DNA from 2 places in the Paenibacillus sp. FSL R10-2782 genome. Region 1 is predicted to be linked to the other one. Evidence: riboswitches for the same ligand, from Rfam matches in the RefSeq annotation. Region 1 holds a riboswitch; the other holds the start of a gene.
The links. Region 1 has a riboswitch for thiamine pyrophosphate ahead of thiD (bifunctional hydroxymethylpyrimidine kinase/phosphomethylpyrimidine kinase). Riboswitches for the same ligand answer to the same signal wherever they lie in the genome.
Positions count from the first base shown of each region.

Region 2: it holds a riboswitch for thiamine pyrophosphate, as region 1 does, so the genes downstream of both, thiC (phosphomethylpyrimidine synthase ThiC) here and thiD (bifunctional hydroxymethylpyrimidine kinase/phosphomethylpyrimidine kinase) in region 1, are expected to answer to the same signal.

Region 1 covers NZ_CP151951.1:3,121,371-3,128,818, forward strand. Annotated here, with positions in the region: gene NST83_RS13965 (glutamate-5-semialdehyde dehydrogenase) at 1-37, shown strand, start outside; gene proC (pyrroline-5-carboxylate reductase) at 77-943, shown strand; gene NST83_RS13975 (2,3-diketo-5-methylthiopentyl-1-phosphate enolase) at 940-2,151, shown strand; gene NST83_RS13980 (2-hydroxy-3-keto-5-methylthiopentenyl-1-phosphate phosphatase) at 2,148-2,825, shown strand; gene NST83_RS13985 (methylthioribulose 1-phosphate dehydratase) at 2,826-3,476, shown strand; gene thiE (thiamine phosphate synthase) at 3,655-4,305, opposite strand; gene thiD (bifunctional hydroxymethylpyrimidine kinase/phosphomethylpyrimidine kinase) at 4,292-5,161, opposite strand; TPP riboswitch at 5,374-5,484, opposite strand; gene NST83_RS14000 (flavin reductase family protein) at 5,524-6,135, opposite strand; gene NST83_RS14005 (hypothetical protein) at 6,148-6,930, opposite strand; gene NST83_RS14010 (multi-tm2 domain protein) at 6,932-7,448, opposite strand, start outside.
Region 2 covers NZ_CP151951.1:790,579-798,026, reverse strand. Annotated here, with positions in the region: gene NST83_RS03625 (hypothetical protein) at 388-540, shown strand; gene thiC (phosphomethylpyrimidine synthase ThiC) at 645-2,432, opposite strand; TPP riboswitch at 2,616-2,728, opposite strand; gene NST83_RS03615 (IclR family transcriptional regulator) at 2,836-3,579, opposite strand; gene NST83_RS03610 (alpha/beta hydrolase) at 3,880-4,917, shown strand; gene NST83_RS03605 (Fe-Mn family superoxide dismutase) at 5,172-6,572, shown strand; gene NST83_RS03600 (lipoate--protein ligase family protein) at 6,615-7,448, opposite strand, start outside.

The DNA.
Region 1 (7,448 bases):
GTATCGCGTGTACGGCACTGGACAAATCAGGGAATAATATCATTTATCAATCCGTATCCTTGGAGGTTATGAAACCATGTGTGAATCACAAACAAAGGCTTTAATTCAAGAGCAAATTACGTTTTTCGGAGCAGGTTCGATGGCAGAGGCTATTATTCGCGGGATGATGGCCCGTTCCGTTGTCAAACGTGGTGGTATTACCGTCATCAACCGTAGCAATCAGGCTCGCCTGGAGGAACTTCAACAACAATATGGGGTGTTGTTCCAAACCGAGGATGCCGCCAAAACCGAGCTGCTGCGCCGTTCTCCGGTGATTGTGCTTGCCATGAAGCCCAAAGATGCTGCACAAGCCCTTGGACAGCTCGGCCCGCTCCTGTCAGATGGGCAGCTGATCATCTCGGTGATCGCCGGACTGTCCATTCGTACGATGCAGACGTTACTTGGCCGCAAGCAGCCCATCGCCCGGACGATGCCAAACACATCCAGCTCGATTGGGTTGGGAGCCACAGGCATCAGCTTTTCCAAGGAGATTAGCGAAGACCAGCGTAAAAACGTGCTTACGATATTCGAATCTGTGGGTACGGTGACGGTTATAGAAGAAGAGAAAATGGATGTTTTGACCGGGATTTCCGGAAGCGGCCCTGCCTATGTCTACTACTTGATGGAAGCCATGATTGCTGGAGGAATCCGCGGTGGCTTGACTCCTGAGCAAGCGCACGAATTGACGGTACAAACCGCGCTTGGAGCGGCACGCATGGTACAACAAACCGGGGAGGAGCCTTCTGCCCTGCGCCACAAGATCATGTCACCCAACGGCTCGACGGTAGCCGCGTTGGAAACGCTGGACAAAGGCGATTTCTACGAAACGGTCATTGCAGCGGTACAGCGTTGCGCTGAACGATCCCGTGAGATGGGAGCTGTACTGAAGGAGGGAATTGAATGAGCTATTGCTTAGCGACCTACCGGATATACGATGACAAAGCCGATTTTAACAAAAAGGCCCAATCCATTGCCATCGGCATGACGGTGGGCAGCTGGACCGAGCTTCCGCAAGCCAAGCGGGACGCGATGCAAAAGCATCTCGGCTCGGTTCAATCCGTGGACGTACACGATGGAGGGCCAGGTGAACGGTATGCCGACCTGACCATCGCTTACCCGGATGTGAATTTCAGCCGGGACATTCCTGCACTGCTGGTGACGGTCTTCGGCAAAATTTCGATGGACGGCCGTATCAAGCTGACGAAGCTGGGCTTCTCGGAAGCATTCCGTTCCGCTTTTCCGGGGCCGAAGTTCGGCATCAGCGGCTTGCGTGAGCAACTCGGCGTGTATGACCGCCCACTCCTTATGAGCATTTTCAAGTCGGTGATTGGCCTTAATCTGGACGAGCTGCGCGAGCAGTTTACCCGACAAGCCCTGGGCGGCGTCGATCTGATCAAGGATGACGAGATTTTGTTTGAAAATGCGCTGACGCCGATTGAAAAACGCGTCGACGCCTGCATCAAAGCCGCCGAAGCGGCTGAGCGTGAAACCGGCAAAAAGCTGCTGTATGCTGCTAATTTAACCGGACCCACCTCGCAGCTCAAAGAACAAGCCCTCAAGGCCATCGACGCGGGCGCAAATGCCCTGCTGTTCAACGTGCTGGCCTATGGCTACGATGTGCTGCATGAACTAAGCAGCAATCCCGCTGTCTCGGTGCCGATTGCAGCCCACCCTTCGTTGGCGGGTGCTGCTTATCCGTCACCGCATTATGGTATTTCGGCATCGGTGCTGCTTGGTCAGCTCATGCGACTGGCAGGAGCCGACCTCGTGCTCTTCCCTTCTCCTTATGGCTCGGTTACGATGCCGCGTGAGGAAAACATGGCGATCCGAGATGAGCTGATCACCCCTGAGCTGCCGCTAAAGGCCAGCATGCCTGTGCCATCCGCAGGGATTCACCCCGGCCTGGTGCCGTTAATTGTGCGTGATTTTGGCACCGATGTTGTCGTTAACGCCGGGGGCGGCATTCACGGCCATCCGCTCGGCACCGAAGCTGGCGGACGCGCCTTTGTGCAGGCGATTGAAGCTGTGCGTCAGGCTGTGCCGCTGGCGGAATACGCCCGCATGCACCCCGAGCTGCAATCCGCGCTCGACACGTGGGGAGGGGAACGATGAGTACAGCGAAGAAGCCCGTCATTTTTTGCGATTTTGACGGGACGATTACGAACAGCGACAATATTGTCGCTATTATGAAGCATTTTCAGCCTGCGGGCTGTGAGGCCATCATGCATGATATCGTGAACGGACACACGTCTATTCGTGAAGGCGTTGGTGCCATGTTCGCTCTGATGCCCTCGGCGCAAAAAGATGAAATCATCTCTTATGTACTTGGACAAGCTGGTATACGCGAGGGCTTTGCCCGTTTTTTGGATTATGTACGGGAACAGGATATTGAATTTTTTGTCACCAGCGGCGGTATTGATTTCTTTATTGATCCTCTGCTGGAGCCTTTCGACATTCCACAGGATCACGTTTACTGCAATGGTGCCCATTTCTCGGGGAATCATATTGAGATTACGTGGCCGCATGCATGTCAGGAACCGTGTACGAACGACTGCGGTATGTGCAAAACAACCGTGATTCGCCAATATCCTACCGAACAGTACGAACGAATTTTGATCGGGGACAGCCTGACGGATTTTGAAGGAGCCAAAATTGCCGACCTCGTGTACTCCCGCTCGCACCTGACTTTAAAGTGCCAAGAGTTGGGCGTGCCGCATGTGCCCTTTGAAACATTTGACGATATTATCAAGGATTTAAAGCAAAAACAGGAGCAAGGGGTGCTGTAAATGGGCTTTAGCTTGGCAGACATTACGTTGGAAGAAAAACGCCGTGCACTGGAAGAACTCGCTGATGTCAAGGAGCTATTCGCATCTCGCAACTGGTTCCCTGGCACGAGCGGTAATTTGTCGATACGGATCGGGGATTTTCATCCTGAACAATTTTATTTTGCAGTTACTGCCAGCGGCAAGGATAAAACCAAGCGGACACCAGAAGATTTTCTGTTCGTGGACCAGCAGGGAAAAGCGGCAGAAGCTACAAACCTCAAGCCGAGCGCCGAAACGCTGATTCATTGCGAAATTTACCGCCTGACAGGCTGCGGAGCCGTTTTCCATGTGCATACTGTTTTCAACAATCTGATTTCCGAATATTACGGGGAACAAGGCTCTGTACCTGTGAAAGGCATTGAACTCATTAAGGCTTTTAACATTTGGGAGGAAAATGCTGCGATTGACATTCCTGTGCTGCCGAATTACGCGGATATTGCTTCGATTGCCAAACTGGTGCCGGATGTGCTGAATGATCAGGTGCCGGGAATTTTGTTGCGTAACCACGGCATTTATGCGTGGGGGCGTGATGTGTTTGAGGCTAAAAAGCATCTGGAGGCGTTTGAATTTTTGTTTGAAGCGACGTACCGCTCCTTGCTGCTAAGACCTTAGTTATGAAGAGCGACTTGCTACATGCGCGCCTGCTTTAATTGAAAAGTGCAGTTTGAATGCGGAGAACGTAGCCCCAGCGAAAGCAGGGGAGCGTTCTCTTTTTTTTAAATACAAAGGCAGCCTTGGACGTGTATATAACGTCCCGGACTGCCTTTGTATCATTATTGAACCCATTTGATCATTTCAGAATGCTTCTCAGACTTTGTGCAGCCTCACGGGGGGCTTCTGCCCATGAGATGGCTGAAATGACCGCCACACCGTCCGCTCCAGCCTGGAGGACGCCGGCTGCGTTGTCCGCTGTGATGCCGCCAATGCCTACCAGTGGAAGGCATGCACCACCTGCACGCAGCCTGCGAACCAGATCCGGTCCCTGCACCGGATGCGCATCCGGCTTGGAACGAGTCGGGAACATCGGCCCTGCGCCCGCATAATCAGCGCCAGCGCTTACCGCCTGCTCCGCTTCCGTTAGGCTGTGTACCGATACGCCGATGATTTTGTCGCCCATTCGGGAGCGCACGCGGTCTGCAGGCTCGTCATCTTGTCCGAGATGGACGCCATCTGCATCCACAGCCAAGGCAAGCTCGACATCATCATTGACGAGAAATGGAACGTCATAACGATGGCACAGTCTCCGGGCGGCTTGAGCAAATTCGTGCAAGCGACTTCCCGTTAGACGGTCCGCACCCTTTTCACGCAATTGAAAAAGGGTCACACCTCCCTGCAACGCTTCCTCCAAAACCACCAGCGGATCACGGCTGCAATTCATACTGCCCATGACCAAATAAAGATGCAGACACTCCCGCATACGTCCTATTTCAATTCTTGGCATTGCTTCGTTCCTCCCTCATTGCTCTGCTCCACACAGATGCTCCTTCTCCTGTCCAGCGTGCGTTCCATGCCCAATGGTTCGTTGGTCCATGACCACTGCCGATACCCAAGCCCTGCTCAATCGCCGACTGTATAAAAGCCTTGGCCATCTGTGCCGCCTGGGGTACACTTCGTCCTACCGCTAATCCAGCCGCCAGCGCCGCTGAAAAGGTGCAGCCCGTTCCATGGGTATGCGGGGTATGAATTCTTGGTCCGTCCAGTTCGGTAAAATCTCGCCCGTCGAACAACAAATCCACGGACCGTTCCGTCTCTGCGCTATGCCCTCCCTTGATGATTATATAGCTGGTCCCCAAACCAGCCAGCATTCGAGCCGCTTCCTTCGCACCCTCACGACTGGAGAGGGTTAAGCCTGTCAACGCTTCCGCTTCCGGAAAGTTCGGGGTGACTACCTTCGCTAACGGCAACAGATATGATTTTAGCGTTTCCATTGCTTCATCTTGAAGTAGAGAAGCTCCGCCTTTGGCGATCATCACCGGGTCTACAACAACATTAGGCCACCGAAACTGGCAAATTTGCGAGGCCACCTGGCGAATGACCTCAGCCCCCAGGAGCATACCTGTTTTAACAGCATCGGGAGGTAAATCCGTACCTATGGACTGTAATTGAGCTTCCACCATAGGAACCGGAACGGAATGAACAGCTTGTACACCGCGTGTATTTTGGGCAGTAACTCCCGTCAGGACAGACATGCCATACACACCCAGCTCCTGGAAGGTTTTTAAATCTGCCTGTATGCCTGCGCCCCCTCCGCTGTCCGAGCCTGCAATGGTTAATGCTTTGTACACCTTATGAGTCATAGCTGCGGCCCCCTGACAACCTCTTGCCGCTTCCATTTCTGCTGCCGATCCTGAATCTGATTATTCGTATAAAGTAAAAGGAATTTCAATATCAAGCGAACCCTGCTCCTTTGATGACAGGAGCCTGCGCTTCTTTCCAGCCGAGAGATATGGTTTTCAGCATGCACATGCTCAAGTGTATAAAACAACAAAAAAACACTATGCAAAAGCAGAGTGTTCCTACACTAAGGTCCCTGCGCTGGCATTATCCAACAGGTTCATACGGTCTACGACAGATTAGTCGTACTCTCAGCTTGCTTCCGCAGGCTCCCGTGCTATTTTTTTATAATCGTAACCCTTTATGCTGTAAAAAGCAACGCCCCCTATTGAGGACGTTCCAGCCTGAATTGCTCTCCCAGCTTCGCATAATCATTCCCGGCCAAACGGCTCACCGGACGTAGCTCCTTGGCGATCACGTATGTATTTTGATACGCTTCCTCGGACAAATGATACTGCACCACGCGCCCGATCAGCAGATCGCAGGCAGGTGCACCCTCTGTGCCCCCCAGCGGTATGGCCTGCTCCAAGATACATTCCATGCGTATTTTCGCTTCAGCCACACCGGGAACCGCGATTTTTGTGCTTTTTATCGGCGTAAGTCCAGCCAGTGTGATTTCACTTTCCTCCGGCGACAGACGGGAAGCCGTCACATTCACCGCACCCACATTGTCCTCATCGGTAATATGTACAACAAAGGCTTTTTGCTCCATCGCATTACGTGCTGTATCTTTGGACACCCCATCGACACGTTGTACGGACACAGACAGCAGCGGCGGCTCGGAAGCTACGATGGAAAAATAACTGAACGGCGCACCATTCAGCACCCCTTCGCTACTCAGTGTCGTCACAAAGGCCACCGGCCTTGGGATAATGCTTCCGGTTAACAGCTTATAATTTTCACGCCCTGTAAGCGTATCAGGATTTAATGTTATCATGGTTTTTCCCTCCTATTTTTCAATTATATTTCCCTGACTATCGCGCACGGTAACCGTAATCCCCTCGGGTACAGCAATCGTAACATCGAGCTGATGCTGGGGTTGCATAAAACGTGTCGGGATTTGGCCCAGTAGCACATACAGCGTATCTCCGATATGCTTTGTCTGATACAGCTCCTGTCCTTTTAATTCATTCTCGTTGCCTGTGTAAACATAACTTCCGAACACATGCACCTCCGGTGAGGTGGTTGCGTCAATTTTGACCGCATAGGGATTCTCACCCTGCACGATCACCTTGGTCACTCCAGCAGGCGGTTTTTCATGCCACTCAGGAAGAAGTTTTGTTTCCTGAACCGAGCTCATCATATCCCTGACTTGCGGAGTAAGTCCCAGTGAACTAACCACAGCAAAACCGATACAACAAAAAACCAAGACTACTGTAATAAACATACTGAACAGATCATAACGGATGCGCTCACGTGTCCCTTTCCACGCCGTATACATTAAAATTTCGAGCCCCAGCAAAACAAAAACGACAGGCCACCACGTCAACGCCTGATCCAATATGCCCGCTCCCCAAAACTTGGAGGCAAACGTTACTCCTCCCAACAAGACCAGAAAAAGTCCCATCGACAGCCTTCCAACCTTCCATACCCCTGCCGGGGCGTTTGGTGCTTTGGAGGAGCTGCTTATCTTGGATGAAGTACCAAATATGCCTGTAGAGACTCCTGTATCATTATGAGGATGATGGGCTCCCTTAAAGGGAGCCTCACTCTTTGAAAACTCAGTATCCATCCTATTGTTTCTCCTTTATCCGTTTAGATTTGGAATTACCGATCATCATCCAAATACCACCGCCAATCAACAATAAGGATACGATAATCGTCCGTAGATACATATCAACCAAATTGTAAATATCCCCGTTTGGAAACAAACGATCCAAAGTAGGAACAAGTACGTTGATCACGATGTAGTAGGCACCCAACAATAATAGTCCCAAGCCTACCCAGCGATGATATTGAGCAAGCATACCAATCACAGGCTTGTCAATCAACGGTTCCCGACCATAGCGGCTTATCTGCTGCAACGCATCAAAAAAGCTATAGAACCAGACCACCGGAATCAGGAACAAAAAGAGAGACAATTGCAGCACATCCAGCACATAAATACCGCCTAAGAACAGAAGCATGAGCTGAAGACCCCGTTTTTGCAGACCAATATACATATGTCCCGCCCCGGGAAATACCGATAGAATGGTAGCCAGCATTTTGCTACGCCGCCCCTCGACTCTTCCATGCTCCAGTTCTTCAAAC
Region 2 (7,448 bases), 2.3 Mb from region 1:
ACAACTTTGACACTTTAATTCGCCACCAGACTGACTTCATATTGATTTCAGGATTTTGCAAAATCCTCACTTATATAAAGATGTTCGACAAAAAAACACAATCCCGACTACTAAACTGAGAAAACGGGCCTCTGGCCCTTGTTCTGGACCTAGGCACATTTTCCCTCAAGATGACCATACACCTAATCCTCATTTTAGACACATACGACCATCTTCCTGTTTTATGTCAAAAGCGTTTTAATTTGAAAAAATGCGTTTATAATGATTGAAACATTACCAAGTAGTCTACCCGGTATTACGACATCAAGTACATACGAATAGTCCTATACAGACGTCCTAAGCAACTCAATCTGAATTTGACAAAATGGAATTGGAGGAACAGCCCGCATGAATACAATGAATTTAACTGTACACACCTTGATGCCCTTTCATCACCAATACCAACGTGCCAACGCAGTGAGTATGCAGAAGAAGGAAGACAGCTCGGAGAAGAAGCTCAGCTTTCAGGACATTTTGAATGAGAAAATGGGTAAAAAATAAAGCATTCGTTTATCCGGTTGGATGATCTCGCTTTACATAAGCTAAAAAGCCGTGGCCCCTACATCATCTGTAGAGAACCACGGCTTTTGTTATTTATGCATTTTTTACTGCCCGGCATCACGATACTGCTCTGCCTTCTCACGCATCCCGGCGGCTATCGCTTCTTCAGTGTCCAGCCCCTTATCCGCCGCATAGGCGCGAATGTCCTGCGTGATACGCATGCTGCAAAACTTGGGACCGCACATTGAGCAAAAGTGTGCTTCCTTGGCTCCCTCTGCTGGCAGTGTCTCATCATGGTAGGACAAGGCCCGCTCAGGGTCGAGTGAAAGATTGAACTGGTCGCGCCAGCGGAATTCAAAACGTGCCTTGGACAAAGCATCGTCCCGCTGCTGCGCCCGTGGATGGCCTTTGGCCAAATCGGCAGCATGTGCCGCAATTTTGTACGTAATGACTCCTTCACGAACGTCATCCTTGTTCGGCAGGCCCAAATGCTCCTTCGGCGTCACATAGCACAGCATGGACGTCCCGAACCAACCGATCATTGCCGCCCCGATCGCCGAGGTAATATGGTCGTAGCCAGGTGCAATATCCGTCGTGAGCGGTCCCAGTGTATAAAAGGGAGCTTCCTTGCAAATCTCCATTTGCAGGTCCACGTTCTCCTTGATTTTGTGCATCGGGACATGTCCCGGCCCTTCAATCATAACCTGAACATCATGCTTCCAGGCAATTTGCGTTAACTCGCCCAACGTATCCAGCTCAGCAAACTGTGCCTCATCATTCGCATCATAGATACTCCCCGGACGCAAACCATCCCCAAGGGAAAAGGCTACATCGTAGGCTTTCATAATTTCGCATATTTCTTCAAAATGCGTGTACAAAAAGTTCTCCTGATGGTGCGCAAGGCACCAAGCCGCCATGATTGAACCGCCACGGGACACAATTCCCGTCATTCTGCTTGCCGTCATCGGAATATACCGCAGCAGCACGCCCGCATGGATGGTGAAATAGTCCACGCCCTGCTCTGCCTGCTCAATCAGCGTGTCACGATACAACTCCCACGTTAGCGCCTCAGCTTCGCCGTTCACCTTTTCAAGCGCCTGATACAGCGGTACAGTTCCGATCGGCACAGGAGAGTTACGGATGATCCATTCACGCGTCGTATGGATGTTACGGCCTGTGGACAGGTCCATGACCGTATCCGAGCCCCAGCGTACAGCCCAGGTCATTTTTTCCACTTCCTCCTCGATGGAGGACGTAACCGCAGAATTACCAATGTTCGCATTAATCTTCACGTGAAAATGACGTCCAATCACCATCGGCTCACTTTCCGGGTGATTGATATTTGAAGGCAAGATGGCTCGTCCAGCCGCCAACTCCTGCCGCACAAACTCAGGCTCCACTCCTTCGCGGATGGCTGCAAATTCCATTTCGGGCGTAATGATCCCTTGCCGCGCATAATGCATTTGCGTTACACTACGCCCTTGCCGCGCACGGAGCGGACGGTTGGTGACGCCGGGAAATTCCGCCGTCTCCCGTTTGGAGCCGGGCTTCAGCCCATTATCCTCCGGCTTGACGGCGCGCCCCTCGTAAGCCTCCACATCGCCCCGTTCCAGTGCCCAAGCCCGCCGTAATGGAGGCAAGCCCTGATGGATATCGACCTGATAGGCTTCGTCGGTCATGGGACCACTCGTATCGTACACGCGTAACGGCTCATGATGCTCCGTGCCCTGTGGCGTATGTGTGGGATGCAGCGCGATTTCACGCTCCGGCACGGCAATGTCCGGCCGCGTGCCTTGAATATACACCTTGCGGCTCCCTGGAAAGGGCTTTACCCCTCCAGTCTGTTCATCCACTGCGTTCCCTACTGTTCCTTCTGTTTCTGTCGGTTTCATTGTCCATTCCTCCCGTTTCGATGAAATGACACACCGATCCGGAACCATCCCCAGGCTGGCTGATCTATGCAAAAAAGCCGGTTCCCCAGGGAACCGGCTAATCTAACGAAACGGCTATCCAGACAGCTGCGCACGCGGAAACATACTCCGATGCATTGCCGTAGACAGCGGCTGCGTATACATTTCAATGGCCGATTACTTCCCTACGCTGGTATGATCCAGATCAGGTGCAAAGGGTCCGGAATCTAGTGCGATTCCATCTCAGCCCGGCATTACAGGCTCCCCCAGTAACTCTGTTAATTCTATTCGTATGAGGCGGCTATATAGGACAACCCGCCATCACCAACAGATTACTTCAAATTTGCGGCTTTGGCAACCCTTCCCTGGTCCCTTTTTCCAAAGATTATGGAAGCATAAGCCCCATTTCCTTGGCTGCCTCGATTAAAATCGGTGCAAAATCATGCAGCTTCTCGGGCGCTAGTCGGCTAACCGGACCAGATACAGACAAGGCCGCAGCGACCTGCCCCTTCCGATTCACGATAGGCGCAGCGACAGCAGCAGCGCCCGGCTCCCGTTCCTCATAGCTGGTCGCATAGCCCTTCTCGCGGATATCCTGCAATTGAGCCTTATAGACCTCCGGATCTACCGAGGGCGGCCATTCATCCCCGGTTAGCAGGGCTTCCAGCTCCTGCGGCGGCATAAAGGCCGCCAGCACCTTGCTGGAGGCTCCTACAGCCAGCGGCATGCTTGCACCTACTGGTGCAACGCGACGGATCGCCTGATTGCTCTGCACGGCCTGAATGCGGATACGCATGCTGCCATCGCGCAGGTATAAGCTGACCGTTTCGCCCAGACGGTCACGCAATCCTTCCATGGCTGGCTGTAACAGGATCGCCGGCTCGTCGCTTTGCGACAGATGGGTGGACAGTTCCCATATCCGGATGCCGAGCCGATATTTTTCCGTTGCAGCATTCCGAACAACAAAGCCCCGATCCTCCAACGTAGCCAGCAGCCGATGAACCGTGCTTTTATGTAAACCAATTTTGGAAGCAATCTCTGTCAGGCCTAGATCGGAATCTCCGGTAAAACACATCAGTATATCAAGCGCACGCTCCACGGCGCGAACGGTTAATTTACGGTCTTCCATTGTGAACCGCTCCTCTTTGTTTCATATTCGTTTCACACCATGAAACATGGTTACATAAATTATATAGAATAATCGCGGCTACTGTAAACCAATGTTTTTGTGACAGCCATATTACAGAACGAGGACAAACATCGACAATTCTTTGCATCATTTTTACTTTTCCGGTTCAAGCGTTGACTTTGGATAACACGCATCATACGATAATAGGTATCGATACGGGCATAAACTATCAATTTCAAGTGGAATTGTACCTAATATTCTATGAAACGAAGTTCATTTTTATATGAAGGAGGCTCTTACATGATTTCGACATCCCAGCGCAGCTCTCAGCTACAGCATGCTGTCCAGGAGCCGTCCACCCCACTGATCAACCCCCGGCTATTGCGGATCAAGCATGTGGTCATTGCCTTGCTGCTGTCAGTCGTATTTTTTCTATTGTTTTGCTTTATTACCCTGCACGCCTATATCGCATGGGTGCTGACGAATCCAACCGTCGCGCCACTCTACTCGAACCCGATGCAGGCCAAAGGAATGCCCTACGAGGAAATCAGCTTCCCCGCCAAGGATGGCAGCCGGATGGTGCAGGGCTGGTATATCCCGGCAGGTCAATCGAAGAAAACGATTATTTTCAGCCACGGTTACGGGGCCAATCGCGAAGAAAGCTGGATTCCGATGTATGATCTGGCGCATTATGCCCACCGTTTGAATTTTAACGTAGTCATGTTCGATTACGGATTCGCATCACAAAATAGCAAAGCCGTCGCAACTGGGGGCAAAGCGGAATCCCAGCAGCTTCTCGGGGCCATCCAGCTTGCGAAGCAACGCGGCTCCTCGGAGATCATCGTATGGGGCTTCTCGATGGGTGCTGGAACCGCTCTTCAGGCGGGCTTGCAAACCAAGGATGTGGACGCCATGATTTTGGACAGCACCTTCCTACTGGAGCCGGATACGCTGTATCATAACATTCATAATCAAATCGATCTGCCGCGCCATCCGTCTCTGGAAATTCTGGAGCTGCTGTTTCCAGTCTTGAATGGTACCAGCCTGCATCAGATTCCATATCAAGAGGTCAAAGCGGAAAACTATCCGTTCCCGATCATGTTCGTACATGGGACGCAGGATGAAAAAGCCCCTTACCCGATTGCGGAAAAGCTCGCTGCCAATCAAACCAACCCGCTTTCCAGTGTATGGATTGTCAAAAACGGACTGCATGAGCTTATTTTTAGAGAGCACCCACGTGAGTATTTGCGGCGGGTATCGACGTTTTTAAGCGGTGTTCAAGAGCTGGAGGATAAGAAAACGATTGCTAATGCCAGTAAACAAACGACTACGAAGTAAGGGTTCTATTTTAGAAGCCGTACTCCTTTCAACCTGGAGAAGCCCGTCTGTGGACACTTAACCCGAGCCGCAGCGAGGCTTCTTTTTTGCGTCCAACTATGTATCATTGCCCCACATTACATGTCCGCGCCAGATCGGGGGAGTTTGTAGACATATTCCCGATGAGACGGCGAATATACTGGGTACGTATGCATCCGGGTCAGGCTCTTGGAACCAGCCCAGATAGCCATAGTGGGAAACGGGAGGTAAAAATGATGCTGAGTACTTACGGGTCTTTCCTGCCCTTGCGTGTGCTGGAGGAAATCCGGCATTGGAAGCAGCAGGAAAGCTGGCATGTGGAAGTGATTAAGTCCGCTACAGAGGGCCTGGAGCCTGCCTACGTGCGGCTGCTGGATGACTGGAGGACGGTATTCGAACAGACGGAACGCACCGCTATAGAGCTGCTTGAAGAGCAGCGAAGCGCCCTCGATCCGGCAGATCAGGCGTGGCATCGTCAATGGGAGCGGTCATCGGCTGCTGCACAAGCACAAGCCGGGCAATCGGGACAGTCGAGAGATTCGGAGTCAGAATCGGCGCCAGAAGGGCTACAATCGACTGAGGCATCGGCAGGAGTGACATCAGATTCACAGCCTGTCTCACAAGGGCTGAATCGTCGTCTGGACGAATTGCTGCTAACCGCAAACCGCCAGTCACAGGAGTATGTACGGCAGCTCAGTCTGCTGACCGAGCACAGCCATGCGTTACGACAGCAGCCAAAATCCACCGGAATTGTGCTGCATGCAGCACATGAGAGCCAGTATTTCCTGATATCGACCAATTCCTTTCAGGAGCCCGGCTCCATTGCGCGGGCCACTGCATTGTATCATATGGCGGCAGAGGGTGAGGATTACCCCGAGGATGCGCTGCGAGAGCGGCAGACAGGCCAGACAGACAGCACGAGGTGGGAAGGACCGTGGGCGAACAAAGACAAAGGCGTGCAGTCAAGCCAGGCTGAGCCTGCGGCAATGGAAAAAACTTCACCCGGCCGACCTGTTCCCATCGGGGGACATCGTTTACCACCGCTTCCTTATCCCTATAATGCGCTTGAGCCATATATTGATGAGAAAACGATGCGCATCCACCATGACAAGCATCATTTAAGCTATGTAAATGATTTAAACAAAGCGGAGAAAAAGCTGGAGGAAGCCCGGAAAACGGGTGATTTTGACCTTGTGAAGCACTGGGAACGTGAGCTGGCGTTTAATGGCGCGGGGCATTATCTACACACCCTTTTCTGGACGATTATGAGTCCTCAGGGCGGCGGAACACCAAGCGGCCCACTGGCAGAGCAGATCAAAAAGGACTTTGGCAGCTATGAGGCATTCAAGAAGCAATTCAGCTCGGCAGCCGAGAAGGTCGAGGGTGGCGGCTGGGCCATCCTGACGTGGAGTCCACGTGCAGGACGGCTTGAAATTTTGCAGGCTGAAAAGCACCAGAACCTGACTCAATGGGAGTCCATCCCGCTACTGGCGATTGATGTCTGGGAGCATGCCTATTACTTAAAGCATCAGAACGAGCGCAACAAATACATCGAGGACTGGTGGCATGTCGTGAACTGGCCTGAGGTGGAAAAACGCTATGCCCAAGCCTCTAAGCTGAGATGGCAGCCGTTCTAAGCCAAGACTCATCTGTAGCCAGGAACATACTTCCCCTTCCCACTACACCTGCAAATCGTATCGCTCTCTAAGTGCTGCCATTTGTTCTGTCAGTCCCTGAGGCTGCACCAGTGAGCCATCGGCAGGCAAAATCGCCGCCCGACTTTCGACTACACGGCGCAGCGATGCCGTATACGCCTCAACCGACGGCACCCCGGCCAGCTCCGCCAGGCTACCCATCGTTGACGGATTCACCTGCGGATAATCCGGCTTCGGCACACCCGTCGGCGCAGCTCCGGCTGCCTCCGCATAGAACCGCTGCACCGCCTGTGCGCGCTCCGCGCCACTGCCCTCAATCATCACAAAGGCCGTGATGATATAGGCCTTGGCCTGCCGCCGCTGCGCAATGCCGCAAAACTTGCGGCCTCGGACGCTGACATCGTAATCGCCGGGACAGAAGGACCCGGCGATTTCCCCGGTCTGCGCCTCGGCGGACCACGGGGCCAGCGCATCGCTGATCAGCCCCGCCATAAGCCGAAAATCTTCATGCAGGCTGATCGCTCGCTGCGGATTCGGCAAGATCAGGGACAGGTTCAGTACCCCCCTGTCCAGCATGACGGCCGCTCCGCCCGAGGGACGCACGCATACCGAGGTTCCGGCGTTCCGCACACGCTCCATCGCTTGCGGCGCGTACGGAAGCCTGCGGTCCCGGTGGCCGATCACCAGCGCAGCCGGGTGCCGCCATAGATGCAAAACAGGCGCAGCTCCTTGCCCTACTTGCCGGCAGGCCAGTTCCTCCCACGCCAGTGGAGACAAAACATCCGTCTGAGTGGTCACGAGTGGCGCTTCAAACCATTGCAGATCAGGCAAAACCGTTGTTTTGGCTGCTGACATATG